One region of the Nocardioides sp. NPDC092400 genome, then DNA from elsewhere that is predicted to be linked to it. Evidence: predicted binding sites of a transcription regulator. Region 1 holds the regulator's gene; the other holds the start of a gene.
What was found. Region 1 encodes LexA, which represses DNA repair genes until DNA is damaged. Its sites were predicted from a motif close to TCGAACANNTGTTCGA; they were not measured.
Positions count from the first base shown of each region.

Region 2: a site for LexA is predicted at 5,235-5,250, ahead of ruvC (crossover junction endodeoxyribonuclease RuvC). Genes of this name have one in related genera too.

Region 1 covers NZ_JBFBFJ010000002.1:848,307-863,566, forward strand. The annotation lists gene AB0N29_RS11570 (ABC transporter permease) at 1-361, opposite strand, end outside; gene AB0N29_RS11575 (sugar ABC transporter ATP-binding protein) at 358-1,914, opposite strand; gene AB0N29_RS11580 (ROK family protein) at 2,009-3,214, shown strand; gene AB0N29_RS11585 (ATP-dependent DNA helicase) at 3,526-5,436, shown strand; gene AB0N29_RS11590 (nucleotide pyrophosphatase/phosphodiesterase family protein) at 5,576-6,859, opposite strand; gene AB0N29_RS11595 (alkaline phosphatase D family protein) at 6,859-8,574, opposite strand; gene AB0N29_RS11600 (MXAN_6640 family putative metalloprotease) at 8,677-10,176, opposite strand; gene AB0N29_RS11605 (phosphatase PAP2 family protein) at 10,253-11,077, opposite strand; gene lexA (transcriptional repressor LexA) at 11,238-11,960, opposite strand; gene AB0N29_RS11615 (SDR family oxidoreductase) at 12,103-12,882, shown strand; gene AB0N29_RS11620 (LysM peptidoglycan-binding domain-containing protein) at 13,094-13,450, shown strand; gene AB0N29_RS11625 (hypothetical protein) at 13,756-14,103, opposite strand; gene AB0N29_RS11630 (ATP-binding protein) at 14,239-15,260, shown strand, end outside.
Region 2 covers NZ_JBFBFJ010000006.1:56,695-71,954, forward strand. The annotation lists gene secF (protein translocase subunit SecF) at 1-776, opposite strand, end outside; gene secD (protein translocase subunit SecD) at 776-2,512, opposite strand; gene yajC (preprotein translocase subunit YajC) at 2,516-2,806, opposite strand; gene ruvB (Holliday junction branch migration DNA helicase RuvB) at 2,971-4,041, opposite strand; gene ruvA (Holliday junction branch migration protein RuvA) at 4,047-4,643, opposite strand; gene ruvC (crossover junction endodeoxyribonuclease RuvC) at 4,640-5,221, opposite strand; gene AB0N29_RS17000 (YebC/PmpR family DNA-binding transcriptional regulator) at 5,337-6,104, opposite strand; gene pdxT (pyridoxal 5'-phosphate synthase glutaminase subunit PdxT) at 6,195-6,770, opposite strand; gene AB0N29_RS17010 (metallophosphoesterase) at 6,799-7,947, opposite strand; gene pdxS (pyridoxal 5'-phosphate synthase lyase subunit PdxS) at 7,961-8,863, opposite strand; gene pgsA (phosphatidylinositol phosphate synthase) at 8,883-9,515, opposite strand; gene AB0N29_RS17025 (inositol monophosphatase family protein) at 9,528-10,310, opposite strand; gene AB0N29_RS17030 (HIT domain-containing protein) at 10,307-10,873, opposite strand; gene AB0N29_RS17035 (TetR/AcrR family transcriptional regulator) at 10,870-11,592, opposite strand; gene AB0N29_RS17040 (hypothetical protein) at 11,707-11,844, shown strand; gene AB0N29_RS17045 (FAD-dependent oxidoreductase) at 11,825-13,513, opposite strand; gene AB0N29_RS17050 (diiron oxygenase) at 13,517-14,491, opposite strand; gene thrS (threonine--tRNA ligase) at 14,748-15,260, opposite strand, start outside.

The DNA of each region.
Region 1 (15,260 bases):
ACGCCACGATCGCGCCGTTGACCAGGCCGACCGCCGCGGCCACCAGCAGGGCGAGCAGCACCGCCGGGACCACCTTGCCGTCCTGGCCGGCCATCGTGCCGGCCGCAAGCACGCTGACCAGGCTGACGACGTACGGCACCGAGAGGTCGAGGCTGCCGACGAGGATGACCAGCGTCTGGCCGATGGCGATGAACCCCAGGATGCTGATGCCGGTCAGCAGGGCGGAGATGTTGCCGGGGCTGAGGAAGTTGCGGCCCTCGACGGCGGTCAGCACGAAGCCGACGACCAGGCTCAGCGCGAGCAGCACCAGGACGATGCCGGTGGAGGTCAGCGGGGCCCGGCGCCGGGCGAGCGTGCTCATCCGCCCACCCCCGTCGCGACCTGCAGCACCTGCTCCTCGGTGGCGCCCGCGGGCAGCTCGCCGGCCAGCCGGCCGTCGCGCATCACGAGGATCCGGTCGGACATGCCGATCACCTCCGGCAGCTCGCTGGAGACCATCAGGACGGCCACGCCCCGGGCCGCCAGGGCGCGCATCAGCTCGTAGATGGAGTGCTTCGCGCCGACGTCGATGCCGCGGGTGGGCTCGTCCATCAGCACGACGCGGGGGTCGGTGGTCAGCCAGCGGGCCAGCACGACCTTCTGCTGGTTGCCGCCGGAGAGGAACTGGACCTCCTGGTCCATCGCGCGGGCGGAGACCTCCAGCGAGGACAGCAGCCCGGGCAGCTCGCGACGGGCGGGACCGGTGCGGCGCGGGAAGACCGCCCGCACGACGCCGAGCGCGTTGTCGAGGATCGTCTGGTTCAGCGCCAGCCCGGTGGCCTTGCGGTCCTCGGTGACCATCGCGAGGCCGGCGCGGATGGCCGCACGCGGCGAGCCGGGGCGCACGTCGCGCCCGCCGACGCGCATCGTGCCCCGGGTCAGCGGACGCACCCCGAAGACCGCCTCGAGCAGCTCGGTGCGTCCGGAGCCCTGGAGGCCGGCGATGCCGACGACCTCGCCGGCGCGGAGGGTCAGGTCGACGCCGTCGACGTACCCGTTGCCGGCGTCGAGCAGCTCCAGCGCCGGCTCGCCCACCTCGGTGCCGGGCAGCGGGTCGGGGAAGAAGGAGGAGATCGAGCGGCCGACCATGAGCCGGACCAGCTCGGCGTCGTCGAGCTCGCCGGCCGGTCGCGTGGTGACCTGGCGGCCGTCCTTGAGGACGGTGATGGTGTCGCAGAGGTCGAAGATCTCCTTGAGCCGGTGGGAGACGTAGACGATCGCGACCCCGCGGGCGGTGAGCCGGGCGATGACGGAGTAGAGCAGCTCGACCTCGTGCTCGGCGAGGGCGGCGGTCGGCTCGTCCATCTGGATCACCCGGGCGTCGTAGCTGACGGCCTTGGCGATCTCGACCAGCTGCTGCTCGGCGACCGACAGCGTGCGCACCCGCTGGCCGGCCCGGAGGCCGGTGACGCCGAGCCCCTCGAGCAGCTCCTCGGTGTCGCGGTGCATCCGGTCGACGTCGACCAGGCCGCGGCGGCGGGGCTCGCGGCCGAGGTAGACGTTCTCGGCGACCGAGCGCTCGGGCAGGAGGTTGAACTCCTGGAAGACCGTGGACAGGCCGGCCTGCTGGGCCTGGACGGGGTGGGTGAACGACACGTGCTCGCCGCCCACCTCGACGGTCCCGGCGTCGGGGGAGTGCACGCCGGCGAGGATCTTCATCAGGGTCGACTTGCCCGCGCCGTTCTCGCCCACGAGGCCGAGCACCTGGCCGGCGCGGAGCTCGAGGTCGACGTCCTCGAGCACGGTGTGCCCGGCGAATGCCTTGGCCAGCCCGCTGGCCCGCAGCACGACGGCGCCCGCGTGGGCGGCGCTTCCGGAGGGCGTGCCGGGGCTGCCGGGGGTGCCCGGGCTCTCGGTCGGCGACGTGGTGGTCACGAGCGCACTGTGGCACGCGTCACTCACTTCTGTCGAGGTCTCGTCAAAAGTTGCTTGCTGGACGTTCAGAAGTCCGCGTGGAACACTTCCGGCCGTGCGGACCAGCGACGTCTTCGAGCTCCTTCGGGACGGGCAGCCCCGCACCCGTGCGCAGCTCGCCGATCTCTCCGGGCTGGCCCGCTCCACGATCGCGTCGCGGATCGACGTCCTGCTGCGGCTGGGCCTGGTGGCGCCGTACGGCGGCGGGGTCTCGACCGGGGGGCGCCCGCCCTCGCTGCTGGCGCTCAACCCGGGGGCGTGGGTCGTCGCCGGCGTGGACATCGGCGCCAGCCACGCGACCGCCGCCCTCTCCGACCTCAGCGGCACCATCCTCGCCGAGCGCCGCGCCGACCTTGACGTGGCGCTCGGGCCCGACCACGTGCTCGGCTGGGTCGAGCGGGTGGTCGCCGACCTCCTCGCCGACCAGGGGCGCGAGGTCGGCGAGCTGGCCGCGATCGGCATGGGGCTCCCGGGACCGGTCGAGCACTCGAGCGGCCGGGCGATCAACCCGCCGATCATGCCGGGCTGGGACGAGTACGACGTGCCGGGCCACGTGCAGCGGGCCTTCGACGTGCCCGTGCTCGTCGACAACGACGTCAACATCATGGCGCTGGGCGAGCAGCACGCCCACCTGCCCGACACCGCCGACCTGGTCTTCATCAAGGTCAGCACGGGCATCGGCGCCGGCCTGATCTCCGGCGGCCAGCTGCAGCGCGGCGCCCAGGGGACGGCGGGCGACCTCGGCCACGTGGCCGTCGCCCGCGCCGCCGAGGTGCTGTGCCGGTGCGGCAACCAGGGGTGCCTGGAGGCCGTGGCGGCCGGGCCGGCGGTCGCCCGCGCCCTCCGCGAGTCCGGCGTGGACGCCGCCGGCTCCGCGGACGTCGTGGCGCTGGTGCGCAGCGGCGACCCCCGGGCCGTCCAGGCCGTGCGCCAGGCCGGCCGCGACCTCGGCGAGGTGCTGGCCACGCTCGTGAACATGATCAACCCCTCGGCGATCGTCATCGGCGGCTCGCTGGCCGACGCCGGCGAGAGCCTCCTGGCGGGCATCCGCGAGGTCGTCTACCAGCGCTCCCTCCCGCTCGCGACCCAGCACCTCGCGGTCACCACCTCGCGGGCCGGCGAGCGGGCCGGCGTCATCGGCGCCGCTGCGCTCGCCATCGGCCACGTGCTCTCGCCCGAGCACATCGACCGGGCCGGCGCGCGCGTCGCCGAGGCGGGCGCGGGCGGGGTCGTCGCGGCGGGGGTGGCGGCCGGGCTGTGACGACAGGTTCGCCGCTGCGTCGGCACGCTGCAGCGTGCCGACAGTGGTGGGAACGTGTCGACGGTGCAGCGGACGTCGCGTGACAGCCGGCCCGGCCCGGCCCGGCCCGGCCTGGCCCGGCCCGGCGCGGCGCACGTCACCTGTCCACAGGCGCAGCCGTCGAGCCCCGCACCGGTGTCGGCGGGCGCCGTTAGGGTTCTCGGGTGCCCGGGACCCCCTCCACCGCCACCTCGTCGACCACCCGCGTCAGCGAGGTGCTCGCCGGCGCGGTGCAGGCGCTCGGCGGCGCCGAGCGGACCGGGCAGGTGCGGATGGCCGAGGCGGTCGGCCGGGCGCTCGCCGACGAGGAGCACCTGCTCGTCCAGGCCGGCACCGGCACCGGCAAGTCGCTGGCCTACCTCGTGCCCGCGCTGCTCCACCCCGACCGGGTCGTGGTCGCCACGGCCACGCTGGCGCTCCAGCACCAGCTGGTCGAGCGGGACCTCCCGCGCCTGGTGCAGGCGGTCGCGAAGGACGAGGCGGCGCGCGACGTCGACACCTCCTACGCCGTGCTCAAGGGCCGGTCCAACTACGCGTGCCTGCACCGCGTCCGCGAGGGCGTCCCGGACGACCAGGGCACCCTGGTGCAGATGCCCGAGGGGTCGATGGGCCAGAAGGTCCTCGAGCTGCGCTCCTGGGCCGAGGAGCAGGCCGAGGAGGGCGGCAGCGGGGAGCGGGACAACGCCCCGCGGCACACCGACCGCGAGTGGCGGCAGGTCAGCGTGAGCCACCGCGAGTGCCTGGGCGCCGCCAAGTGCCCCTTCGGCCAGGAGTGCTTCGCCGAGCTGGCCAAGGAGAAGGCGCAGCGCTCGCACCTGATCATCACCAACCACAGCCTGCTCGCGATCGACGCGATCGAGGGCGTCCCGATGATCCCGGAGTACGACGCGGTCGTCATCGACGAGGCGCACGAGCTCACCGCGCGGGTGACCCAGGCCGCCACCGACGAGCTGTGGGCCGCCGAGGTCGAGCGGGCCGCGCGGCGCAGCCAGCGGCACGTCGACTCCGAGGCCGACGACCTCTCCGACGCGGCCGAGGCGCTGCGGGCGGCGATCACCGACGCCCGACCCGGCCGGTTCGAGCGGATGCCGCAGGAGCTCGGTGACGCGCTGGTGCTGGTCCGCGATGCCGCGCGCGCCTGCCTCTCGGCGTACCCCAAGGGCGACGACAAGGGCGACAAGGGCGCCGACCCCGGCCTGACCCAGGCCAAGGGCTCGGTCCAGGAGGTCTTCGCGACCGCGGAGCGGATGGCCGCCGACCTCGACTCCGACGTCCTGTGGCTGACCGAGGGCAGCGAGCGGATGCCGCCGCGGCTGTGCGTCGCGCCGCTGCAGGTGTGGGGGCCGATGCGCGACAAGCTGCTGCGTGAGAAGAGCGTGGTCTTCACCAGCGCCACGCTGATGCTCGGCGGCGACTTCGGGTCCGTCGCGACCGGTGTCGGGCTCAAGCCCTCCGAGCGGGTCGTGGACGAGGGCTCCGACGCCCAGCGGACCGACACCGTGCTGCCCTGGCGCGGCATCGACGTCGGCTCGCCGTTCGACTACGGCCAGCAGGGGATCCTGTACGTCGCGCGGCACCTGCCCGCCCCGGGTCGCGACGGCCTCGTGGGCGCGCAGCTCGACGAGATCGTCGAGCTGATCGACGCCGCCGACGGGCGGGCGCTCGGCCTGTTCTCCTCGCGTCGCGCGGCCGAGACCGCCGCGGAGGCGGTCCGCGAGCGGCTGCCGCACCTGACCACGCTCGCCCAGGGCGACGCCCAGCTGCCCGAGCTGGCCAAGCAGTTCGTCGAGGACCCGCACACGGTGCTGTTCGGGACGCTGTCGCTGTGGCAGGGCCTCGACGTCCCCGGTGACACCTGCCAGCTGGTGCTCATCGACCGGATCCCGTTCCCGCGGCCCGACGACCCGCTGATGTCGGCGCGGCAGAAGGCCGCCGACCAGGCCGGCGGCAACGGCTTCATGCAGATCGCCGCGACCCACGCCGCGCTGCTGATGGCGCAGGGGGCCGGCCGGCTGATCCGCACGACCACCGACCGCGGCGTGGTCGCGGTGCTCGACCCGCGGCTGGCGACCGCCCGGTACGGCGGGTTCCTCAAGGCCAGCCTCCCGCCGATGTGGACCACCACCGACCCCGCCGTCGTCCGCAAGGCCCTCGCCCGGCTCTCGGCCACGGCCGGCTCCTGACCCCGGCTGGTCGAGCAGGCGAGCGCCGGCGAGCCGTCGTCGAGACCCGGTGACCGGGGTCGCAGCGCCGAGCCCACACCGGGTCTCGACGACGCTCAGGCGCAGGACGCCTTCGCCGCTCGACCAGCGGCAGCGGGCCTCAGATCCGCGAGCGACCGTCCCAGCCGCCCCGCGGCGTGCCCCGGATCCCGAAGAACTCCGCGATCGTCGGCGCGACGTCGACGGTGGCCGCCAGCGTGGAGGAGACCGCCCGCGCGGCGGCCGGGTGACCGCCGCCGATGAAGAACGGGATCGCGCGGGTCGCCGGGTGGCCGTGGTTGCCGGGGATCGGGTTGGAGACGACATCGGGGTCGCTGAACCGCCAGCCCGCGCGGCAGTAGGCGACGACGTCGCCGGCGTTCGGGCCGAGCCGCAGCCAGGAGGTGCGGGCCCGGTCGTGCGCCGAGAGCACGCCCTCGGTGGCCCGGGCGACCCTCAGCATCCGCTCGACGGCGCGAGCCCGTTGCCCGTCCGGGCCGGTCCAGTAGAGGAGGTCGGCGCCGCCGTTCTGCGCGACCGCGACCTTGCCGGCCAGCAGCCGGTCCTCGCCCAGCGGGCCGGTGAGCGAGACCACCCGGTCGGGCCGCGACCAGTCCATCGAGTGGTCGGCGAGGACGACGACGATGGACCGCTCCCAGCGGCCGGTGGACCGCAGCAGGTCGAGGAACCGGCCGACCTGGAGATCGGTCGAGACCAGCGCGGCCCGCCGGAGGGCCTGCAGCGTGCCGCCGGTGAGGTCGCTGTGGCCGACCCGGTCGACGTCGCCGAGGTTGACGAACACCAGGTGCGGGTCGAGCTCCTCGACCATGGTGAGCGCGGCCTCCATCGTGAAGACGTCGGGGGCGTGGTCGGTCACCGGGAGCAGCGGGAACGGCTCCCACCGGTGCGTGGCGCGCTCGCCGAACACGCCGTACAGGTAGTCCTTGCTCAGCACCGTGCCGGTCCGGAAGCCCTGCCTGCCCAGCCGCTCGATCACGGTGGTGGTGCGGATGTCGGTGGGCCGGTCCATCGTGCGGGTCGCGCCCAGAGCCCGGTCGTAGATCTCGTTCGCGGGCACGCCGCTCCGGTCGGGCCGGACGCCGGTCATCATCATCACGTGGTTCGGCACCGTCTCCATGACGGGCATCGAGTGCGCCCGGGGGAAGTGCCGCCCGTCCGCGCGCAGGGCGGCGAGGTTCGGCATCAGGCCGCTGTCGATCTCGTCGGGCCGGCAGCCGTCGACGACGAGGACGTAGGCACGGCGACGGTCCCGGCTCGGGGCGGCGTACGCCGGCTGGCCGGTGGCGGTGGAGAAGGTGAGCGCGAGGCCCCCGGCGCCCGCGACCTTGAGCAGGGTGCGCCGGTCGGTCGGGTGGCCGGGGACCGGCGGGGTCGGCGTGCTCATCAGCGCACCGGCCCGTCGACGGCGACCAGCTTGTTCGTGCCCGCGCGGGTGGCGAAGGACTGCGACCAGGTGGCCGGCGTGCGGCGGTCGGTGCGCGACCCGATGACGTACCAGTCCATCTGCACCCGGGCCGGGGTCACGTCGAGCACGGAGTAGCCGTGGGAGTCGAAGTCGAGGTACTTGACGTGCGGGTTGGCGGCGCGGATGAGCTGCTCGACGCCGACGCTCGCGGTGCGTGGTGGCACGCCGAGGATGTCCTTGAGGTTGTCGGAGGTGACCGAGGAGCAGACCAGCTCCACCCCGGCCGTCTCCGAGGCGATCGGGTAGAGCCCGCGGTCGAAGGGGAGGTCGGCGGCCCAGCCGGAGTGGATGTCGCCGGTGAGGAACACGGTGTCCTTGATGCCGCGGTCGCGGATGTGGGCGAACAGCTCGCGGCGGTCGTCGGTGTAGCCGTCCCACTGGTCGACGTTGTAGGGCAGGCCGTCCTGCGGGAGGAGCCCGGTGACGTCGTTGACCGGTGTGACCAGGTCGGCGGGGAGCGCGGCGAAGGTGACCGGCGCGATCATCACCGGGTTGCCCACCAGCTTCCACTGGGCGGTGTCGCGGGCGAGCGAGTCCTTGAGCCAGGCCAGCTGGGCGGTGCCGGTGATCGTGCGGTCGGGCCGGCTCACCGCGGGGTCGAGCACGGGCGCGGAGACCTGCTGGCTGCGGTAGGTGCGCAGGTCGAGCATGCTCAGCTCGGCGAGCCGGCCGAAGCGCAGGCGGCGGTAGAGGCGGGTGCCGTCACCGAGTCGGGCGGTCCCGTCCAGCCGGACGGGCATCCACTCGTCGTACGCCCGGTGCGCGCGGGCGCGGCGCCGCTGCCAGCTGCCCTCCCCGCCCTCGCCCGTGCCCGCGGTGTGGTTCTCCGCGCCGTCGCGCCACGCGTCGTTGGCCGTCTCGTGGTCGTCCCAGACGGTGACGAACGGCGCGGTGGCGTGCAGGTCCTGCAGGTCGGGGTCGGTCTTGTACTGCGCGTGCCGCCGGCGGTAGTCGGCGAGCTGCACGATCTCCCCGGCCGGCTCGTGGCGCCGGACGATGACGTCGCCGGCGCCGTACTCCCCGGCGGGGTACTCGTAGAGGTAGTCGCCCAGGTGCAGCACCGCGTGCAGGTCGTCGCGGGCGGCGAGGTGGCGGTAGGCGCTGAACCAGCCGGCCTGCCAGTTGGCGCAGGACACCACGCCGAAGCGGAGGTTCGAGGGCGTCGCGTCGTGCGCGGGGGCGGTGCGGGTGCGGCCCACGCGGCTGCGCTGGCCGGCCGCGGTGAAGCGGTAGAAGTACCACCGCGCCGGGCGCAGCCCGGTCACGTCGAGCTTCACGGTGTGGTCGCGGCTGGCGCTGGTGACGAAGCTGCCGCGGCGCACGACGTCGCGGAACGCCCGGTCCGTCGCCACCTCCCACCGCACGTCGGTCCGGGGCCCGCGCCCCGAGCCCGGGGTCGCGCCGCGGGTGGGGGTCACCCGGGTCCACAGCACGACCGACTCCGGCAGGGGGTCGCCCGAGGCGACACCGTGCTGGAAGACGCGGTGCCGGGCCGCGGCACCCGTCGGTACGGCGGCGTGGCCGGTGCTGGTCGGGACGGCCGCCACCCCGAGGCCGGCGGCCCCGGTGGCGACGACGGTGCGGCGGCCGAGGGTGCTGACGGGGGTCGGCCGGCCGGGCTGGGTCGTGGTCACGCCTCATCCAACGACGATCGGCTCCCGGCGTGATGGGTGTGCGCGGGTGTGCACCACCTGTTCAGGCGGCGTACGCCGCGGCGTCGCCGGGCGGCCGGCGGCTCAGCTGGCCGAGACGCGCACCGCCGTGGCCTGCCCGTCGCCGAGCGGGGTGCCCTGGCAGGCGTAGTCGGTGCGCTTCCAGCACTCGTAGCGGATGTCGGCGTTCGCGACGGTCACCTCGACCGAGGCGACGGTCCCGGCGCGGAACGAGGCGGTGACCGCGCCGTTCCCCGAGGCGCCGAGCTCGACCAGGCGGCTCTCCGCGGCACCGTCGGTGCCCACGAGCGTCGCCACCGCGCGGGTGGCGCCGCCCGCGGGCAGGTCGACCTCCACGCGCACACCGGTCGCGGACGGCTGGGTCCGCACCTCGAGGGTCGCGCTGCTCAGGTGCGCCAACTCGGTCCTCCAGGAGACGGCCGCGCCACCGGTGGCCGCCGTCGCCGACCTCGCGAGCGGTGCCGGCCGGTACTCCGCGGCGCTGCCCTCGTCGTAGGCCTGGGCCGGGCGGCGGTTGCCGGTCGCGAACTGGGCGAAGGCGACGGGGAACCGGGTGCCGCGGTCCTCGAGGACCGCGGCGACGGCGTCGACCGAGCTGAGGTCGGGTGCGCCGGCGCGGGCGTCGGCCTGGCGCCAGATGTCGCGGACGACCGTCGGCAGGGTGCCCGCGCGCTGGTCGAGCCGCTCGCTGAGGTGGCGGAAGAACAGCCAGGTGCCGTAGTGGAAGCCGTCGTCGCCGCCACGGTCCATGGGGCGGGCGGGGTCGGACAGCGGGCTGGCGGCGAGGTACTGCCGGTTGTCGTCGACGTCGTCGAACAGCTCGTCCTCCACCCAGGCCGCGGTGCCCTCGAGGAGCCACTGGTCCTCGTAGGAGTCGTAGCCGAACTGGACGGCGTGGAAGTACTCGTGCCCGACGGTCACCTGGAGGTTCTGCAGCGGGGTGCCGGTGGGGAAGCCGCGGTAGTCGTTGTCGACGACGCAGAAGGCCCACACGTCCTCCGCCCGCGTGCGCTGGTCGCTGGTGCAGTAGCCGTAGAGACCACCGGCGAGGTCCTGGACGTAGATGTCGGTCTTGGCGTTGCCACCGGCCCTGCCGTCGCGCTTCGGCGCCCGGTAGCCGGCGCCGACGAAGGTGCGGTGCACGCTGCTGGCCGTGGCGAGGACCTTCCTGGCCCACGACGCGCTCGCCCGGTGCCTGCCGCTCGTGCGCCAGTGGACGCACACCACCGTGCACTTCTTCCTGTCCTGCGCCGGGCGGGCCAGCAGGCGGCCGGCCGCGGCCCGGTCGGCGGGCGCCAGCGCCGGCCGCGCCATGCGCAGCTGCCGCAGGGCCTCGGTAGCGTCCCGGCCGTCCCCGGCCAGGGCGGACCGCGCGGCGGCGAGGCTGCGCGCGGCGGTGACGGTGCCCGGGGCGAGGAGGGCGGAGGAGTCCTGCGCCCCCGCGCGCTCGGCGTCCGGGCGCCCGTCCGGGGCCTCGGCGGTGGCGGTGGTGACCCCCGTGAGCGTGGACAGCCCGGTCGCGAGGACGAGGGCGAGGGCGGCCAGGGGACGTGCGCGACGCATGGGTTCTCCCGGGATGCTCGGCGGTGGCCGGGGGGTCACCGACCGGGGCGCTCCCCGGAGGTCTCGAGGTCAGCGCTCAGCCAACCGCAGGCTCGTGCTGCTCCGCATGACCCGTCGGGACCATCTTCTCCGGGGCGGCCGGCGCGGGGTCCGGTCGCTCACGCCGGCGCTCCACGAGCCGGCCCAGCCGTGCCGAGACCAGGAACCCCAGGCCGATCACCAGCCACCCGGCGAGAGCGTCGAGGACCCAGTGGTTGCCGGTGCCGACGATGACGACCGCGGTGATGAGGGCGTGGCCCCAACCCAGGCCGCGGACCCAGTGGCGGCGGGCGTGCTGCTGGACGACCACCGCCACCCACAGCGCCCAGCCGGCGTGCAGGGAGGGGAAGGCCGCGAGCTGGTTCGTCAGCCCGCCCAGGCCCTTGGGCGCCGATGCCTCGGACCCCCACCAGCCGTCGGCCGCGTGCAGGGACAGGACGTCGACGTACCCGTCGACGAAGCGTGGGGGAGCGGTCGGCAGCAGGAGGTAGAGCGCCAGGCCGATCAGGGTGGCCGCCACCAGTGCGCGCCGGGCCGGCACGTAGCGCCGCTCGCCGAGGCGGTAGAGCCACACCAGCGCGATCGCGGTGACCACGTAGTGGGCGGTGGCGTACCAGTAGCTGGAGAGCAGGCCGAGGACCCGCGTGTCGACGAAGAACTGGTTGAGGGAGGCCTCCCAGTGCAGGCCGATGAGCCGCTCCACGTCGAGCAGCTCGCGTGCCCGGGTGAGCGCGGGGCCCAGGGCGTCGTCGGCGAACAGCCGGGACCCGCTGTAGACGACGTAGAGGGTCAGGATGAGCGCCAGCTCGGCCACGCCACGCCGCAGGCGCGGGTGCCTCGTGGTGCTGCTGGGGAGACTCACGGCTCCAACATTGCCGTATCCCACCCCCGAGAAGCATCCGGCTTACCCCCGAGTCGCCCCCCGTTTGCCCATTCTTGGGGGTGAGGCGCCACCCGACCGGGCCTTTTCTCCCGGATCAGCCCCCGCCGCGGTCCGGTAGGGCCCGGGACCGGCGGTGCGCTCAGACGCGCCGCAGGACCGCGGTGACCTTGCCCAGGATGGTCGCGTGCGTGCCGTCGATGGGGTCGTACGCCGCGTTGTGCGGCAGCAGCCACACCTGGCCGTCCTTGCGCTGGAAGGTCTTCACCGTCGCCTCGCCGTCGATCATCGCGGCCACGATCTCGCCGTTGTTCGCCGTCGGCTGCTGCCGGATGACGACGTAGTCGCCGTTGCAGATCGCGGCGTCGACCATCGAGTCGCCGGCGACCTCGAGCAGGAACAGCTGGCCGTCGCCGACCAGCTGCTTGGGCAGCGGGAAGACGTCCTCGACGCGCTCCTCGGCGAGGATCGGGCCGCCGGCCGCGATCCGGCCGACCATCGGGACGTACTGCGCCTCGGGCAGCACGTCGCCCACGCCCGTCTCGTCGACCGAGGCCTCCTCACCGCTGGACATCGCGCGCCGTGCCGCCATCACCTCGGGCAGGAACACCTCGAGCGCCCGCGGGCGGTGCGGGTCGCGCTTGAGGAAGCCCTTCTCCTCGAGGACCTTGAGCTGGTGAGCCACGCTCGAGGAGCTGGTCAGGCCCACCGCGTCGCCGATCTCGCGCATGCTCGGCGGGTAGCCGCGGCCCTCGATGCTGTCGCGGATGTGGGCGAGGATCCGGGTCTGACGAGGGGTCAGGCCGGTCACGTCGGGTGCGCCGTCGGGCAGCTCGGAGACCTTGGGACCGGGGTTCTTCGCCATGGGTGGAGTGCCTTCCGGGGTGCGCGAGGACGAGGGGTGCTGCTGGCAGCACGGTAGAGCCTCCGCGGGCCGTGTTCAAACACCTGTTCGAAGGTGTGTCGCGCGGTGGGCGCCCGGCCCGGGCCGCTGCTTGGATGCGTGCATGGAACCCACCAGCTGTGTCGTCACCGGAGCGGCCCGCGGCATCGGCCGCGGTATCGCCGAGCTCATGGTCGCGCGCGGGCACCGCGTCGTGGTCACCGACATCGACGCCGAGGGCGCGGCGCGCACCGCGGCCGAGATCGGCGCCGCCGAGGGCCTCGGCCAGGACGTCCGCGACGCCGCCTCGCACACCGCCGCTGCCGAGGCGGCCGCGCGGCACGGCGCGCTCGTGGCGTGGTTCGCCAACGCCGGCGTGGGTGACGACGGGAAGCTCGCGGACCTGACCGACGAGCAGGTCCGCCGCCTCGTCGAGGTCAACCTGCTCGGCGCCGTCTGGAGCACCCGCGCGGCGCTCGCCGCGTTCGGCCCGCGCGGCGGCGACCTGGTCCTCACCGCGTCCCTCTCGGGCCTGGGTCCCGTCCCCGGCCTCTCCCTGTACGCCGCGACCAAGGCCGCGGTCGTCTCGCTCGCCTCCTCGGTCGCCCTCGAGGCGCCGCGGGGTGTGCGGGTGCACGCCCTGTGCCCCGACGGCGTGGCCACCGACATGGTCGCCGCGATGCGCGAGGACGGGATGGGCAAGCAGCTCGTCGCCTCGGGAGGCCGGATGCTGGGCGTGGCGGAGACCGCGCAGGCGGCCGTCGACCTGGTCGGGTCCCGCCGGGTCCTGCGGACCCTCCCCGGGTGGCGTGGTGCCGCGATGCGCGTCGGCCAGCTCGCCCCCTCGGTGTCCGGGCCGGCGCTCGCGGTCTTCGCGGCCCAGGGCAGGCGCCGGCTGCGGTAGTCGCCGGGGAGGCAGGTCGGTTCCTTCGAACATTTGTTCGCCCAGGTCCTTGAACTGTTCGAACACGTGCTCTACGGTCGTACACATGTTCGATCGAACGTCTGCTCGATCGTCAACCGGGCCAGCCACTGTCGGTGGCCGCGGTTAGACATCTGCTCAGACCGAGATCGACACGACCCGAGGCTGACCGCCACTTCCCCAGGAGGTCCCCATGAGCACCATCACCGCCACCCCCACCGCCCTGCCGCGCACGACCGGCAGCACCCGCCGCTCCGGCCAGGTGCGGCTCACCCGCCGGGGCCGGCTCGTGGTGTTCCTCCTGGCGCTCGCGATCGTGCTCGGCCTCGGCCTGGCCATCGCGGCAGGCTCGGTGGCCACCGACGAGGCCGGCACCCCCGAGCCGACCCGCGTGGTGATGGTCGGCACCGGCCAGACCCTGTGGGGGATCGCCGCCGACCTCGCCGAGGACGGCGAGGTGCGCGAGATGATGACCCACATCGAGCGGCTGAACGCCCTCGACTCCGCGGTGCTCGCCGCGGGCCAGCGCCTCATCGTCCCGGTGCAGTAAGGCACTCGCCAGCACCGACACAGACGTCGCCAGCCGCTTCGACCCCGGCTGGCGATCCGGGGAAGACAGGGGCGGGGCCGTTCGCGGCCCCGCCCCTGCGGCGTCTCCGGACGCGCTCGCCGGCGCGGCCGCGGAAGTTTCAGCGGCCAGCCGATGAAGCTCCCGGTTGGCCGCTGAAACTTCATCGGCCAACCGACAGGTTCAGCGGCCGGCCGATGGAATGTCGCCCGCCGGGACCGCTCGACGACGCCCACTCAACAAGATCGAGCAGGCTCGACCCGTCCGGGAGCGGCTCGGCGAGCGGGTCAGCGAGCGGCGCGCCGCCCGCCGGGAGCGGCGGGCTGCTGCTGCTCCGACCGCGGCTCGCGGGAGGCCGGGGGAGAGGTGATGCCGAGCTCGCGGAGCAGTCGGGCGACGAGCATCAGTCCGACGAACAGGCAGGCGACGGCACCGACCGAGGCCAGGGCGAGGAAGGCCCACGCGCCGGACTCGCCGCCACGCGCGGTCGCGCCGAAGTCGATCGCGGCGTAGACCAGGTAGCCCCAGGCGACCACCAGGAGGGTGATGCCGAGGGCGAGGAGGGCCAGGCGCGGGGAGAAACCGGCACGGCGCTTGTCGCCCCGCCGTGCGCCCGCCCGCTTGCCCGTCGCCACGTGGCACATCATCGCTGATCGGTGGCGGCCGGGTGCAGTCGACCCGCAGGTCGTCGGCCCCCGGTTCCGGCCCGTCGGGCGCGACGCGGTGATCGTGCCGAGCCGGATCGGCTCGGAGGCTTTACGCTGTGCCTCGTGCAGGGCGAAGTGGGGACGTCGTCGGCGCCGGGTGGAGCTCCCGGTGCGTCGACTCCGCAGTCGTACCACCCGGACGGAGCGCTCCCGCAGGCCCACGACGTCGACGACGTCGCCCGGTCGGTCCTGGCCCGGGTCGGGGCCCACGACGGGGTGCAGCGCGCCGCCCTGGCGCTGAGCGAGGGCGGTGGTCGCCGGCTGCGCTTCGTCGACAACGCGGCGGCAGCCGACCCCGCGGACCTGCGCTGGTGCCACATCGACGCCTACGACGACGTACCGCTCACCACCGTCGTGCGGACCGGTGAGGCGGTGCACGGGCGGCTCGAGGACTTCACCGGTCGGTACGTCGCACTGCTGGAGGCCCAGCGCGAGCGCGAGGTGCGGGCGCTGGCGGCCGTGCCGCTGCCGGGGACCGGCTCGCCGATCGGTGGCCTGCTGGTCTGGTTCTCCGACGCCGAGGCGCTCGACGCCGCGCGGGTCGCCGCGCTCACCGAGCTGGCCCGCCGCGCCTCGGACGCCGTACGCCGGGTCCGGCTGGTCTCCGGGCGCCAGGGCTCCGACGCGGTGCCCGAGGAGCCGGCGATCCCCGAGGGCGCGCTGACCACGAGCGTGCTGCTCGAGGGCGACCCGCGGGCGACGGGCGCCGCGCGGCGGTTCCTCCGCGAGCACCTGCGTGCCTGGGGCGTCGACGACGAGCCGGTCGACGACGCGCAGCTGTGCCTCTCCGAGCTGGTGACCAACGCGGTCGTCCATGCGGGCACGGCATCGGAGCTGCGGGTCGTGCTCGACGACGGCGTGCTGACGGTGACCGTCCGCGACCTCGGCGGCCTCGGCAAGCCCGCCGTCGGGGGCGAGCCGCACCCCTCCGAGGACCTCGACCCGCTGCGCGTCTACGGCCGCGGCCTCCAGCTGGTCGACGCCCTCTCCCAGCGGTGGGGCTCCGAGCGCGACGTCACCGGCACCACCGTCTGGTTCACCCTCGAGCTCGGCACCTACGCCCGCACCGACGCGGTCGCCGCCGG
Region 2 (15,260 bases), on a different contig from region 1:
ATGCCGGTGTTGATCGAGCGGACCAGGGTCTGGTTGACCGCGAGGTTGGCCGCGTCGGCGTAGGACTGGCCGGGCCGGCGGTACTCGTGGGTGTTCTCGCGGACCTTGTCGAAGACCACGACCGTGTCGTAGAGCGAGAAGCCGAGGATCGCCAGCAGGCCGGTGACCGCCGACGGCGTCACCGAGAAGCCCGACAGAGCGTAGATGCCGATCGTGATCGCGATGTCGTGGACCAGGGCCACCATCGCCGCGATCGACATCTTCCACTCGCGGAAGTAGATCCAGATGAAGACCATGACCAGCGCGAGGAAGACCGCGACGCCGATCGCGGCGCGCTCGGCCACCTGCTGGCCCCAGCTCGCGCCGATCTCGTCCTGGGAGATGTCCTTGGCCGGGTCGTCGACCGAGAGCGTGTCGGTGATGACGGAGACGACCTGGTCGTTCTCCTCCGGGCCGAGGTCCTCGACCTGGACGAGCAGCGACTCGCCCGCGGTCGTGACCACCGGGGAGTCCGCGCCCTCGACGCCAGCGTCGGCGACCGCCTCGCGCAGGGCGTCGGCGTTCTCCTGCGTCGCCTCGGAGGCGCCGACCGCGACGCGGTACTGGGTGCCGCCGGTGAACTCGATGCCGAAGTTGAGGCCCTTGACGAGCACGACGGCGATCGCGAGGCCGACGAGCAGCAGCGAGACGGCGTACCAGAGCGGCTTGCGACCGACGAAGTCGATCGACTTCCGACCGGTGTAGAGCTCGTTGCCGAGCCGCGAGAACTTGCCCATCAGGCCTTACCTCCAGCGGGGACCCGGTCGATGCCGAGCGTCTCGGGGCTGAGGCCGGAGAGCTGGCCGCCGCCGTTGAAGAACTTGTACCGCGCGAGGTAGGACACCGCGGGCTTGGTGAACCAGAACAGCACCGCGAGGTCGATCAGCGTCGACAGGCCCAGCGCAAAGCCGAAGCCCTTCACGGCGCCGGTCGCGAAGATGTAGAGCACGGCGGCGGAGAGCAGCGAGACGGTGTTCGCCGCGAGGCGGGTCACCTTCGCACGCTTCCAGCCGGTCTCGACCGCGACGCGCATCGACTTGCCCTCGCGCATCTCGTCCCGGATGCGTTCGAAGAACAGGATGAAGGAGTCGGCGGTGACACCGACCGCGATGATCAGGCCGGCGATGCCCGGCAGGGTCAGCGTGAACCCGGCGGTCTCGCTGAGCAGCAGCACCAACGCGTAGGTGATCAGCGCGGCGACCGCCAGCGAGCCGAGGACCACGATGCCGAGCCCGCGGTAGTAGACCAGGCAGTAGAGCATCACCAGGCCGAGGCCGAGGCCACCGGCCCAGAGGCCCGCCGAGAGCTGGTCACCGGCCAGCGAGGGGCCGATCGTCTCGGCCGACACGTCGTCCTGGAAGGCGATCGGCAGCGCGCCGAACTTCAGGCTGGTCGCCAGGCTCTTGGCCGTCGACTCGGTGAAGTCGCCGTAGATCTGCGCCTCGCCGTTGGTGATCACGGCGTCCATGCCGGGCGCCGAGAGCACCTGGCCGTCGAGCACGACGGCGAACTGGCCGTCGTTGTTGAAGAGCTTGCGGGAGATGTCCGCGAAGGTCTCGGTGCCCTCACCGTTGAAGCTGAGCTGGACGACCCAGTTCACCTGGCCCTGCGGGATCGCCGCGCCGGCGTCAGTCAGCTGGGTGCCCTCGATGGCGGCGGGAGACAGCAGGTACTTGATGACCTGGCCGCGCTCGCCGGTGTCGCAGGTGACGAGGGGCTTGGCCGGGTCGTCGACGACGTTCGGCGCCGAGCCGTCGGCCGGGCAGGTGAAGTCGTTGTAGGCCTTGATCGCGGCCTCGTTCGGCGCGTCGGTCCAGGCCAGCGGGTCACCGGCGTCCGGGCCGCCCTCGGGGGCCGGGGTCGGGGCGTTGCTCGCCTCGTCGCTCGGCTCGGCGCTCGGGCTCTCCGAGCCGTCGGCCTGGGAGGGCTTGGCGGCGAAGCCGACCGGCGGGCGGTTGCTGCTGCCCTGCTGGCCGCCGTCGCCGTTCCCGGCACCGCCGTTGCCGGCACCACCGTTCCCGCCGGCGTTCGGGTCGACCTGGACCGTGCCCTCGGGGAGGCTGTTCGGGTCCAGGGCCGGCGCGCCGCCACCGGTGGCGCACGGCCCCGGGGCGTCCTCAGAGCAGGCCACGAGCCGGAACCGCAGCTGCGCCTGGCGCTTGACGGTGTCGAGCAGGTCGCGCCGCGAGCTGCCCGGGATCTCGACGACGATGATGTTGTCGCCCTCGGTGACCACGTCCGCCTCGGTGACACCGCTGCCGTTCACGCGGTCGTCGATGATCTGGCGCGCCTGCTCGAGGCTGTCGGCCGGCGGGTCCTCGTCGTCGGCGACCAGCGTGATCCGGGTACCGCCCTGGAGGTCCAGGCCGAGCTCGGGCTTCCAGCTGCCGCCGAGGGTCACCAGTCCGTAGAGGAGCACCAGGCCGAGGAAGAACACCCCGAGGGTGCGTCCCGGACGGGGCTTGCGTGCCATGTGTCAGATCTCCTTCGGCTCGTCGGCGACGGGCCCTGGCTGTGCGACGGTCCCGATCGCGCCGCGGGCGACGGTCACGACGACCCCCTCGGCGATCTCGATCCGGGCGGTGTCGTCGGAGAGCTCGCGGATCGTGCCGAGGAAGCCGGAGGTCAGGACGACCTCGTCACCCACCTCCAACGACGACTGCATGCGGACGAGTTCCTTCTGGCGCCGGGAAGCCGGCCTGATGAGCAGGAGCCAGAAGAGGAGTGCGATGCCGACCAGGGGCAACAAGGAGGCGAGCTCCGGCACGACGAGACCTCTCGAGCGATGATGGGGAGGCCGCGCACCCGGGCGAGTCCCGGGGCGGCCGACGAGGAAGCATACCTACGGCCTCGCCCGCACGGACGAATCCCGCGGACCGGCAGGTCGCCGCGGACACGCCGGGCGCGGCGGCCGCGGGACGGCCCCCGGGCTCACTCCTCGAAGAGCGTCGGCTCCCCCGTGGACGGCGGGACGGCGAGCCCGAGGTGCTCCCAGGCGGCGGGTGTGGCGATCCGGCCGCGCGGCGTACGGGCCAGGAAGCCGTTGCGGACGAGGAAGGGCTCGGCGACCTCCTCGACGGTCTCCCGCTCCTCGCCCACGGCGACCGCCAGGGTCGAGATGCCGACCGGTCCGCCGCCGAACCGGCGGCACAGGGCGTCGAGGACCGCGCGGTCGAGCCGGTCCAGGCCCAGCTGGTCGACCTCGTAGAGGTCCAGCGCCGCCTCGGCGACCGTCCGGGTGACCACGCCGTCGGCGCGGACCTGCGCGTAGTCGCGCACCCGGCGCAGCAGGCGGTTGGCGATGCGGGGGGTGCCCCGCGAGCGGGAGGCGATCTCGGCGCTGCCCTCGTCGGTCAGCTCGACCCCGAGCAGCCCGGCGGAGCGGTGGACGATCAGGTCGAGCTCGTGCGGCTCGTAGAACTCCAGGTGGGCGGTGAAGCCGAACCGGTCGCGCAGCGGACCCGGGAGCAGCCCGGCCCGGGTGGTCGCCCCGACCAGGGTGAACGGCGGCAGCTCGATCGGGATCGCGGTCGCGCCGGGCCCCTTGCCGATGACGACGTCGACCCGGAAGTCCTCCATCGCCATGTAGAGCATCTCCTCGGCCGGCCGGGACATGCGGTGGATCTCGTCGACGAAGAGCACCTCGCCCTCGTTCATCCCCGACAGGATCGCGGCGAGGTCGCCGGCGTGGGTGATGGCCGGGCCGCTGGTCAGCCGCAGCGGGGCCGCCATCTCGGCGGCGATGATCATCGCCAGGGTGGTCTTGCCCAGGCCCGGAGGACCGCTGAGCAGCACGTGGTCGGGGGCACGCCCCCGGCGACGCGCGGCCTCGAGCACGAGCCCGAGCTGGTCGCGCACCCGCGACTGCCCGACCACCTCGTCGAGCGTGCGGGGTCGCAGCGCCGCCTCGACCGCCCGCTCGTCGCCGTCGGCCTCGGCCGCCGTGATGGACCGGAGGTGGGACTCCTCGGCCTCGTCGAGCTCGTCCTCGTGGAAGGGCACGGCGCTCAGGCCTTGCTGAGCGTGCGGAGGGCCGCGCGGAGCAGCGTCGCGACGTCGGGCACGGCTCCAGCGTCGGGCGCGACCGCGTCGACGGCCTTCTCGGCGTCCTTCGCCGACCAGCCGAGGCCGACCAGGCCCTGGTGCACCTGGTCGCGCCACGGCTCGGCGCCGGCCGCTGCCGGGGCCGAGACGGCGCCCGTCGGAGGACCGATCCGGTCCTTGAGCTCGAGGATGATCCGCTGGGCGCCCTTCTGGCCGATCCCGGGCACGCGGGTGAGCGTCCTGACGTCGTCGGAGCCGATCGCGCGGCGCACGTCGTCGGGGCTGAGCACCGCGACCATCGCCTGGGCCACCTTCGGGCCGACGCCGGAGGCGGTCTGGACGAGCTCGAAGATGCTCTTCTCGTCCTCGTCGGCGAACCCGAAGAGGGTCAGCGAGTCCTCGCGGACGACCATGCTGGTCGCCAGTGTCGCGCTGTGGCCGGTGCGCAGCCCCGCGAGCGTGCCGGGCGTGCACATCAGCTCCAGACCCACCCCGCCGACCTCGAGGACCGCGCTGGTCAGCGTGACCCCCGCGACCTGTCCGCGGACGAACGCGATCAACCTCGACTCCTTGCTCTCGTCGGTGCCGGCGGGCGGGCCGGCGTGCGGGCGCCCGCGCGGGCCGGGGTCCGGGACGCCGCCAGGGCGGCCTCGATCCGGGCCTGCGCGCCACCGCGCCAGATGTGGGTGATGGCCAGCGCCAGCGCGTCGGCGGCGTCGGCCGGCTTGGGCATCGCGTCGAGCCGCAGGATCCGCGTCACCATCGCGCCCACCTGCGCCTTGTCGGCGCGGCCGTTGCCCGAGACGGCCGCCTTGACCTCGCTGGGGGTGTGCAGCGCGACCGGCAGGCCGCGGCGCGCGGCGCAGACCATCGCGATGCCGCTCGCCTGGGCGGTGCCCATGACGGTGCTGACGTCGGACCGGGCGAAGACCCGCTCGATCGCCACGGCGTCGGGTCGGTGCTCGTCGAGCCACGCGTCGACGCCCTTCTCGATGGTGACCAGCCGCTCGGCCACAGGCCGGTCGGCGCTGGTGCGCAGCACGTTGACGTCGACCAGGTCCAGCGGCCGCCCGACCGAGCCCTCGACCACGCCCATCCCGCAGCGGGTCAGGCCGGGGTCGATCCCGAGCACGCGCATGGCCAGCCTTCCGTCGAACGTCTGTTCGGGAGGAACGCTAGCCGCCGGGCGCCGCCGTACCCACGGCGACACGCCCGAGGCGCGCCGGTCACGCCGCTCAGGACCGTGGAGCCCGTCAGGCGTCCTCGAGCTCCGCGAGCACGTCGGCCGGGACGTCGACGTTGCTGAACACGTCCTGCACGTCGTCGAGGTCCTCGAGGGCGTCGACGAGCTTGAAGACCTTGCCGGCGGCGGTCGCGTCGACGGGGATGTCCATGGTCGCGACGAACTGGATGTCGGCGGAGTCGTAGTCCAGGCCGGCCGCCTGGAGCGCGGTGCGGACCGCCACGAGGTCGGTCGCCTCGGAGATGACTTGGAACTGGTCGTCGAGGTCGTTGACCTCCTCGGCACCGGCGTCGAGGGTCGCCTCGAGGACGTCGTCCTCGGTGACCTCCTTGCCCTCCTGCGCCTTCGGCACCAGGACGACGCCCTTGCGGTTGAACAGCCGCGAGACCGAGCCCGGGTCGGCCATGGTGCCGCCGTTGCGGGTGACCGCGGTGCGGACCTCCATCGCTGCCCGGTTCTTGTTGTCGGTCAGGCACTCGACGAGGATGCCGACGCCCTGGGCGCCGTAGACCTCGTAGGTGATGGTCGTGTAGTCGGCACCGCCGGTCTCGGCGCCCGACCCGCGCTTGACCGCGCGGTCGATGTTGTCGTTGGGGACCGAGGACTTCTTGGCCTTCTGGATGGCGTCGTACAGCGTGGGGTTGCCTGCCGGGTCACCGCCGCCCATCCGGGCCGCGACCTCGACGTTCTTGATCAGCTTGGCGAACATCTTGCCGCGCTTGGCGTCGATGGCGGCCTTCTTGTGCTTCGTGGTCGCCCACTTGGAGTGGCCAGACATACGTCCCTCTTCCCGCGCCGGTCGTGTGCTGCTGCATCCCCTGCAACGACCGTCGATCCTAGCGCCGGCAGCGGCGGTCGGCAGACACGGTCAGCCGACGAGGTCGAGGAACAGCCGGTGCAGGCGCCCGTCGCCACCGACCTCGGGGTGGAAGCTGGTCGCCAGCAGCGCCCCCTGTCGTACGGCGACGGGGTGGCCGGCCGCCTCCGCGAGCACCTCCACGCCGGCGCCCACCTCCTCGACCCACGGGGCGCGGATGAACACCGCGTGCACCGGGTCCGCCAGCCCGGACACGGGCAGGTCGGTCTCGAAGGAGTCGACCTGCCGGCCGAAGGCGTTGCGCCGCACCGTGACGTCCAGCCCGCCGACGGTCTCCTGGCCCACGGCGCCGTCGCGGACCCGCTCGGCGAGCAGGATCATCCCCGCGCAGGTGCCGAAGGCCGGCATGCCCGAGGCGACCCGACGGCGCAGCGGGTCGAGCAGCGCGAAGGTCCGCAGCAGCGTGGCCATCGTGGTCGACTCACCACCCGGCAGCACCAGTCCGTCGACCCGCTCCAGCTCCTCGGGGCGGCGCACGGTCGTCGCCGCCACGCCGAGGCCGGTGAGAGCGGAGACGTGCTCGCGGACGTCGCCCTGCAGGGCGAGGACACCGATGGTGGGTGGCACGGGTCGAGAGCGTAGGCGCGCGCCCGGCTCAACCACCGTGCAGGGTGACGACGGTGACCTCGGGCGCGGCGCCGGTGCGGACCGGCGGGCCGGAAATGCCGACCCCGCGCGAGGTGACGACCGTGACGCCGTCGACCCGGTCGACGCCGGCGGTCGTCGGCTGCTGCAGCGGCACCAGCCAGCCGAACGGCCAGATCTGCCCGCCGTGGGTGTGCCCCGAGAGCTGCAGGTCGATGCCGGCACCGGCGACGAGCTGCCGCGGCTCGTGCGCGACGTACACGACGAAGTCGTCGGGGCGGGTGCCCCCGAGCGCGGTGGCCGGGTCCGGCTCGAGGGCGCCGGTCCCGATCTCGTCGTGGACGCCGGCCACGACGAGGGGGTCTCCCCCGCGGGTCAGCACCACGCGCTCGTTGCGCAGGACGTCGATGCCGAGCCGGTCGAGGCGGTCGAGGTACGCCGGCGCGTCGCCGGACTCGATCTCGTGGTTGCCCGAGACCGCGAGCACGCCGAGGGGCGCCTGCAGGTCCGCGAGCGGGTCGAGGTCCGGACCGGTCCAGCGCTCGCGGCCGTCGACGAGGTCCCCGCCGAGGACCACGAGGTCGGGCCGCTGCTCGTTGACCAGGTCGACGACCCGGCGGGTCCAGGCCTCGCCGTGGACGACGCCGACGTGGAGGTCGGTGAGCAGCACGATGCGCGCGCCGTCCCACCCGGCGGGCACCGCCGCCGAGCCGATGTCGTACGACGTGGCCCGCGGCCGCTGCGCCACGACGGCGCCCACGGCCATGACGACCAGGGCGAGGGCGACGACGACCGGGGTGCCGACGCGCAGCAGCCGCTCCCGGCCGGCGGGCCGGCGCAGCAGCCGCAGCACGAGCGCGGCGACGGCGAGCAGCGCACAGCCGAGGGTGAGGTACCAGGCGAGCCCGAGCCAGGCCAGGCCCACCCACAGCACCGGCCGCAGCGGCGCGGGGTCGAGCGTGCGGTAGGCGAGGTTCGTCGCGGCGTACAGCAGCAGGCCCCCGACGACCACGGCGAGCGAGGTGCGGCGCGCCCAGCGGGGCGCGCCGGTGACGACCGCGAGCCTGCGGTGGAGCCAGCGGGCCCACCACCCGACCAGCGCGAGGAGCAGGAGGAGGGCCAGGACGCCGAGGACCTGGCCCACCCACGAGTCCTGCACGTCGGTCAGCTGGTCACCAGCCGCGCTCGGCGAGGCGGTGGGGCTGCGGGATCTCCTCGACGTTGATGCCGACCATGGCCTCGCCCAGCCCGCGCGAGACCTTGGCGACGATGTCGGGGTCGTCGTGGAACGTCGTGGCCTTGACGATCGCCTCGGCACGCTGCGCGGGGTTGCCGGACTTGAAGATCCCCGACCCCACGAACACGCCCTCGGCGCCCAGCTGCATCATCATCGCCGCGTCCGCCGGGGTCGCGATGCCGCCGGCGGTGAAGAGCACGACCGGCAGCTTGCCGGACTCGGCGACCTCCTTGACCAGGTCGTACGGCGCCTGCAGCTCCTTGGCCGCAACGTAGAGCTCGTCGCCCTCCAGCGCCGCCAGCCGGCGGATCTCCCCGCGGATCGTGCGCATGTGGGTCACCGCGTTGGACACGTCGCCGGTGCCGGCCTCGCCCTTGGAGCGGATCATCGCCGCGCCCTCGGTGATCCGCCGCAGCGCCTCGCCCAGGTTCGTCGCGCCGCACACGAACGGCACCGTGAAGGCCCACTTGTCGACGTGGTGGGCGTAGTCGGCCGGGGTCAGCACCTCGGACTCGTCCACGTAGTCCACGCCGAGCGCCTGCAGCACCTGCGCCTCGGCGAAGTGACCGATCCGAGCCTTGGCCATCACCGGGATCGAGACGGCCTCGACGATCCCGTCGATCATGTCCGGGTCGCTCATCCGCGACACGCCGCCCTGGGCACGGATGTCGGCGGGCACCCGTTCGAGCGCCATCACCGCGACGGCCCCGGCGTCCTCGGCGATCTTCGCCTGGTCGGGGGTGACGACGTCCATGATGACGCCGCCCTTGAGCATCTCGGCCATGCCTCGCTTGACGCGGGTGGTGCCGGTGCTCGGGGTGCTGGTGCTCTCGCTCATGGCCCGAGCGTAGGCGGATTTACCCGGCGGACGGATTCGGGTCCGTCACGGCCGCGAGCGCCTGCTGGCGCACCACCCAGATCCGCTGCACGACCGTGACGGTCGAGGCGATGGCGAGGGCCCACAGCGCGACGTGCATCAGGACCGGCAGGTCGAAGATCGCTCCGAGACCGGTCATCACGAGGATCGCCACGAGCCGGTCGGCGCGCTCGGCGATGCCCACCTTGGCGGTGTAGCCGAGGCCCTCCGCGCGGGCCCGGGCGTAGGAGGTCACGCTGCCCATCACCAGGCAGATCAGCGACAGCACGAGGTAGAGCCGGCTGTCGCCCTCCCACGCGAAGTAGAGGGCGAGACCGGCGAAGATGGCGCCGTCGCCGATCCGGTCGAGCGTGGAGTCGAGGAACGCCCCGAAGCTGCTCGAGCGGCCGGTCGTGCGCGCCATGTAGCCGTCGACGAGGTCGCTGAAGACGAAGGCGGTGATGACGAGCGTGCCGATGAGGAGCTCGCCCTGCGGGTAGAACACGAGCGCGCCGGCGCACACCCCGATCGTCCCGACGAGGGTCACGACGTCGGCGCTGACGCCGAGCCTGATGAGCAGGTGGGCGACGGGGGCGACGACCTTCGTCCAGAAGGCACGGAAACGATCCAGCATGGCGGGAGCAGGCTAGCGGTCGAGCAGCCGCGAGCAGACTTCGGCGACCGCGGTGGGCGGCCCGGCGACGTACCAGTCCTCCCCGGCGACCTCCACGTGCCGGGTCACTCCCCCGGCTCCGCGGATGATCGCGGCGCCGGGCAGCTCGTCCCACGGCGCCACGGAGTGCTGGAAGACCAGGCCGATGCGCCCGGTCGCCACGCCGACCTGGTCCATGCTCATCGACCCCAGCCACCGCAGCGCGGCCGCACCGCCCGCGGCGCGGCGCCAGGCGGCGCCGACCTCGCCCTCGAGGAAGGGCGGGTGGAGGTACGTCGCCACGCCGATCTCCGCGAGCGGCCGGTCGGCCAGCGGGGCCAGCGGCCGGCCGTCGCAGGTGCTGGGCAGCCCCGGCCCGCCGACGTACGTCGCGTCGCCCAGGGGGTCGTGGACCGCCCCGACGAGCAGGTCCTCGGTGTCGCGGAGGCCGACGGCCGAGCACCACCACGGCAGGTCGTTGACGAAGTTGTAGGTGCCGTCGACGGGGTCGACGACCCAGGAGCGGCCGTTCGTGCCGGCCGCGACGTGCCCGTGCTCCTCGCCCAGCACCGCGTCGCCGGGCCGCTCGGCGCGCAGCCGCCCGGTGACCAGCTCCTCCGCGGCCCGGTCCGCCGCGGTGACGACGTCGGAGATCGACGTCTTGTAGTCGGTCTCGAGGCCCTCGGACCGCATCCGCCGGGCGAGGGTCCCGGCCGCGCGCACCAGGTCCGCGGCCAGGCGGGCGTCCTCGGCGAGGTCGGGCGCGGGGTCGCTCACGCGCCCGTCCCGCCCGGCCAGGCCTCCGCGAGCATCGCTCGGGTGTCCCCGAGCAGCTCGGGGAGCGTCTTGGTGCGGCCGATGATCGGCATGAAGTTCTGGTCGCCCGGCCAGCGCGGCACGACGTGCTGGTGGAGGTGCGCGGCGATGCCGGCACCGGCGATGTGGCCCTGGTTCATGCCGATGTTGAACCCTCCTGCGCCCGAGACCCGGCGGACCACGCGCATGGCGTCGCGGGTGAGGTCGGCGATCTCGGCCGCCTCCTCGTCGGTGGTCTCGGTGTAGTCGGCGATGTGGCGGTAGGGGCAGACCATCAGGTGCCCCGGCGCGTAGGGGTAGAGGTTGAGGACCACGAACGAGAGCCGTCCGCGGTGCACGACCAGGCCCTCGTCGTCGGCCAGCGACGGGATGCGGCAGAAGGGGCACTCGCCGGACGAGGCGTCCGCCGGCTTGTTCTCGCCGCGGATGTAGGCCATCCGGTGCGGCGTCCAGAGCCGGTCCAGCTCGTCGGTGCGGCCGACGCCGTCCTGGTGCAGCACGCCCTCGACGCTCCCCTCGCTCACGGCACGACCTCTCCCCGGGCGACCGCCGCGGCCAGCAGCTCCTCGACCGGCTGGCGCGGGTCGAGCTCGATGCCCAGCGCCCGGCCGTGCCCCTCGAGGGTGAACCACACCGACCGGGTCACCAGCTCGACCATCTTCGGTGCCGCCGGCACCCGTTCGGGGCGGGCGACCCAGCGGCGCACGGCTCCGAAGACCGCACCGACGAGCCCGAAGACCAACGGGTCGATCGCGGCGCGCTCGTCCTCGGAGACCTCCAGGCCCAGCAGCTCGACGGCGGTCGTGATCAGCTCGCAGACCTGGCCCGCGATCCGCTCCAGACCCTGCTGCAGCGGCCCGGTGACGTCGGCCTCCTGCTCGGCGACCCGGTGCAGGGCCGGGTGGGCGACGGCCCAGCCGACGTACGTCGCGACGATCCGCTCCACGATCTGCGGGATCGTGCCGTCGAGGGTGACCGAGGGCAGCAGCTCGGCCCACAGCCCGTCGAGGATCTCGACCTGGACCGCACGGTCGAGGTCGCTGCGGTCGGCGAAGTGGCGGTAGACGACCGTCCGGTTCAGCCCCGCCCGCTCGGCGATCTGCTGCACGTGGAACTCCGCGCCCGGCTCGCCCGCCTCGATCACCGCGATGGCGGCGTCCAGGATCTGCTGGCGGCGCTGCTGGTTGTGCCGGTCCCAGCGCGCCTGGCGTCCGTCGGGACGCTCCTGCTCGCTGGACGACATCCTCAGCCCCGTTTCTCCCTGAACCGTTGGTCGGCGGAGGCCAGGGTATCCGGGGGGCGAGGGGCGTAGGCTCACCGGACGGGGCCGCCCAGGCCCTCCACCAAGGGATACCCCATGAGCGACAAGTCGCCGCGCCAAGGAATGTCGAAGAAGTCCGGCAAGTCGATCAAGGAGAAGCGGGGCGAGAAGCGCGCGAAGGCCGCCTCGGACACCGCGAGCTCCATGGACAAGCTCACCGAGAAGAAGCGCTGAGCCCCCGCCGGCCGCGACGGCCGGCGCTCATCACCGTCTCGACCATCTCGACCGGATCGGCCAGCTTCACGCGGGGACGGCCCGCGGCCTCGCCGCGGCGCCGCTCCTCGCGGTCGATCGCGCGCCAGCCGGCGAGGTCGACGACGTGCACGTCGCGCGCCGCGAGCAGGCGGCGCACGTCCTCGGTCGAGGTCACCCGCTCCTCGAGCAGCCCGGCGTCGAGGTCGTCGAGCAGGGCCTCGACGGTCTCCTGGGCGCACGCCTTGTTGGTGCCCAGGAAGCCGGTCGGACCGCGCTTGACCCAGCCGGCGACGTACGTCCCGGGCTCGACGCGGCCGTGCTCGTTCGGCACCGTCCCGGACACCGGCTCGTGCGGCAGCCCGGCGACGGGCCGGCCGCGGTAGCCGACCGAGCGCAGCACCATGCCGGCCTCCAGCACCTCGGTCTGGCCGGTCGCCTTCGCCCGTGGCACCCCGGCGGCGTCCGGCACCAGCTCGTTGCGGACCAGCTCGACGCCCTCGACGCGGTCGGACCCGAGCACGCGGGTCGGCGAGGCGAGGAAGCGGAGCACGATCCGCCGCCGTGAGGGGTCGGGGGTGCGGTGGGTGAGCTCGCGCAGCACGCGCGACCGCAGGTCGTCGCCCGCGGGACCCTCGGGCTCCGCCCCGTCTGCGTCGGCCCCGCCCGGGTCGACGACGACGTCGACGACGCCGGACCGGGCGAGCCCGGCGAGGCCCACCAGCTCGGGGGTCGTGAAGGACGCCTGGCCGGGCCCGCGGCGCCCGACCACGACGACCTCGCGGACGGCGCTGGCGCGCAGCGCCGCCAGCGCGTGGTCAGCGACGTCGGTGCGCGCGAGGTCGTCGGGGTCGGCGGTCAGGACGCGGGCGACGTCGAGCGCCACGTTGCCGTTGCCGATGACCACCACGCGCTCGTGGGAGAGGTCGACGGCGAGGTCGCGGTGGTCGGGGTGGCCGTTGTACCAACCGACCAGGGCCGTCGCCGAGCTCGAGCCGGGAAGGTCCTCCCCCGGCACCTCCAGCCGCCGGTCGGCCGACGCGCCGACGGTCCACACGACGGCGTCGTAGCGCTCGCCGAGCTCGGCGCGGGTGACGTCCCGGCCGACCTCGACGCCGAGGAGGTAGCGGAAGCCGGGCTGCTCCTCGATCGCCCGGAAGAGCCGCTCGGCCTCCTTGGTGTGCTGGTGGTCCGGGGCGACGCCGGCGCGGAGCAGGCCGTACGGCGTGGGCAGCCGGTCGAGCACGTCCACGGTGACCTCGGGGTGCTGGAGCAGCTCGTCGGCCGTGTAGAGCCCGGCCGGCCCGGCACCGACCACGGCGACGCGGACCGGCCGGGACCGCCGGAGCCGGCGCTGCGGGGGGACCAGCGCCAGCGGGGTGCGGTCGGCGTGCGGGAACGCGTCGTAGTAGGCCGCGTTGAGCTCGCGGAACGGCTCCTGCTCGGGGGTCAGCGCGGTGTCCGGGACGACCGCCCCGACCGGGCACGCCGTGGTGCACGCACCGCAGCCCACGCACGAGCGCGGGTCGACGTACAGCATCTCGGCGGTCGCGAAACCGGGCTCCCCCGGCGCGGGGTGGATGCAGTTGACCGGGCAGGCGACGACGCACGAGGCGTCGGCGCAGCAGGACTGCGTGACGACGTACGGCACGGGTCAGGAGGCCGCGGAGGCGGGCTGGCTGCGGAACCGGGAGCTGCGGCCGTCGATGCCCATCAGCCGCCACAGGACGCGGGAGACCGGGTTCATCATGCCGGTGCGCTCGGCGAGCATCCGGACGTCGGCGAAGAGGTCGCGCAGGAACTTCCGCGACTCCTCGCGCCCCCACCAGACCTCGCGGACGACCGAGCGCGGGATGCCCATGTCGCGGCGCGCCTTGCGGCCGGGGCGGAGGATCTGGTCGCAGAGCCAGCGCATGATCAGCGGCACGACGAGGCTCAGCACCACCCGCTCGACGCGACCGAGGCGCGGAGCCCGGTGCTCGAGGTACTGGTGGGCGAACCCGATGTGGCGGGCCTCCTCGGCCACGTGGATCTGCATGATCCTCCGCAGCAGCGGGTGCATGTCGTCTCCGGCGCGCAGCACCGACTTCTGGACGTGGTCGATCGGCTCCTCGCCGGCGAGCACGCCGTAGAAGAACCCGAACGGCGCCCACTTGGCGAACAGCGGCAGGAACGGCGCGACCGCGCGGAACGTCCAGGTGCCGCCCGCGACGTCCTGCCCGGAGCGGTTCACGAACTCCTGGAACATCTGGGTGTGGTGGCACTCCTCGGTCGCCTCGTGGGTGGAGTACCGGAACTCGGGGCTGCCGTTGCGCAGGCCGAAGGCGTAGTTCATCAGCCCGCTGATCAGGATCTGCTCGAACTGCAGGCCGACCTTGGTGATGTTGGCCTGGCGGTAGAGCCCGATCTCGACCTGTCGCTCGAGCGGCAGCGAGCGGTACCACTCGTGGCGGCCGAGGACGTCGGTCGCCGGCAGCACCCACCGGCGGTCGGTCGGGTCCACGGCGTACGCCGGGTCGTCCCACGCGATGTCGAGGAACGCGTCGAAGTGCTGGTGCACCGACGCCTCCGACAGCGTGCGGAGCGTGTCGTCGTACGAGCTGGGGCGCTGGTCCGTCGTCGCGGTCATGCGGCGAGGTTAGTGCGACACCACGTCCGATGTAAATAGGTGTGTGCGACGCGTGTCGCGGGTACTCGGGCTGCTGGTCGCCGCGCCCGCTTGTAACGCGCCGTTCGGTGCTCTGTCGGCATGGTGCAACGGGCGGGTAGTGCTCCGAACAGCGCGTTACAAGGCGCGCGACGCGCCGAGGCCCGCCCCAGGAGCTGGAGCGGGCCTCGACGAGGAGCAGGCGGCGCGGTACGCCGCGGGGCGGGTCAGACCTGGGTCAGACCTGGGTCCGCCCGGCGACGGCCTCCCGGACGCGGGCGATGGCCTCCTCGACCGGCACACCGTTGTCCTGGCGGCCGTCGCGGTAGCGGAAGGAGACCGCACCCGCGGCGAGGTCGTCGTCGCCGGCGATCATCATGAACGGCACCTTCTGCAGCTGGGCGTTGCGGATCTTTTTCTGCATCCGGTCGGTGGAGTCGTCGACCTCCACGCGCAGCCCCTCGGTCCGCATCCTCTTGGCGACGTCCCAGAGGTAGTCCTCGTGGCGCTCGGCGATCGGGATCGCCTGCACCTGGACCGGGGCGAGCCACGGGGGGAAGGCGCCGGCGTAGTGCTCGACCAGCACGCCGAGGAACCGCTCGATCGACCCGAACTTGGCCGAGTGGATCATCACCGGCTCCTGGCGGGTGCCGTCGGCGGCCTGGTACTCCAGCCCGAAGCGGTGCGGCTGGTTGAAGTCGTACTGGATCGTCGACATCTGCCAGGTCCGGCCGATCGCGTCGCGCGCCTG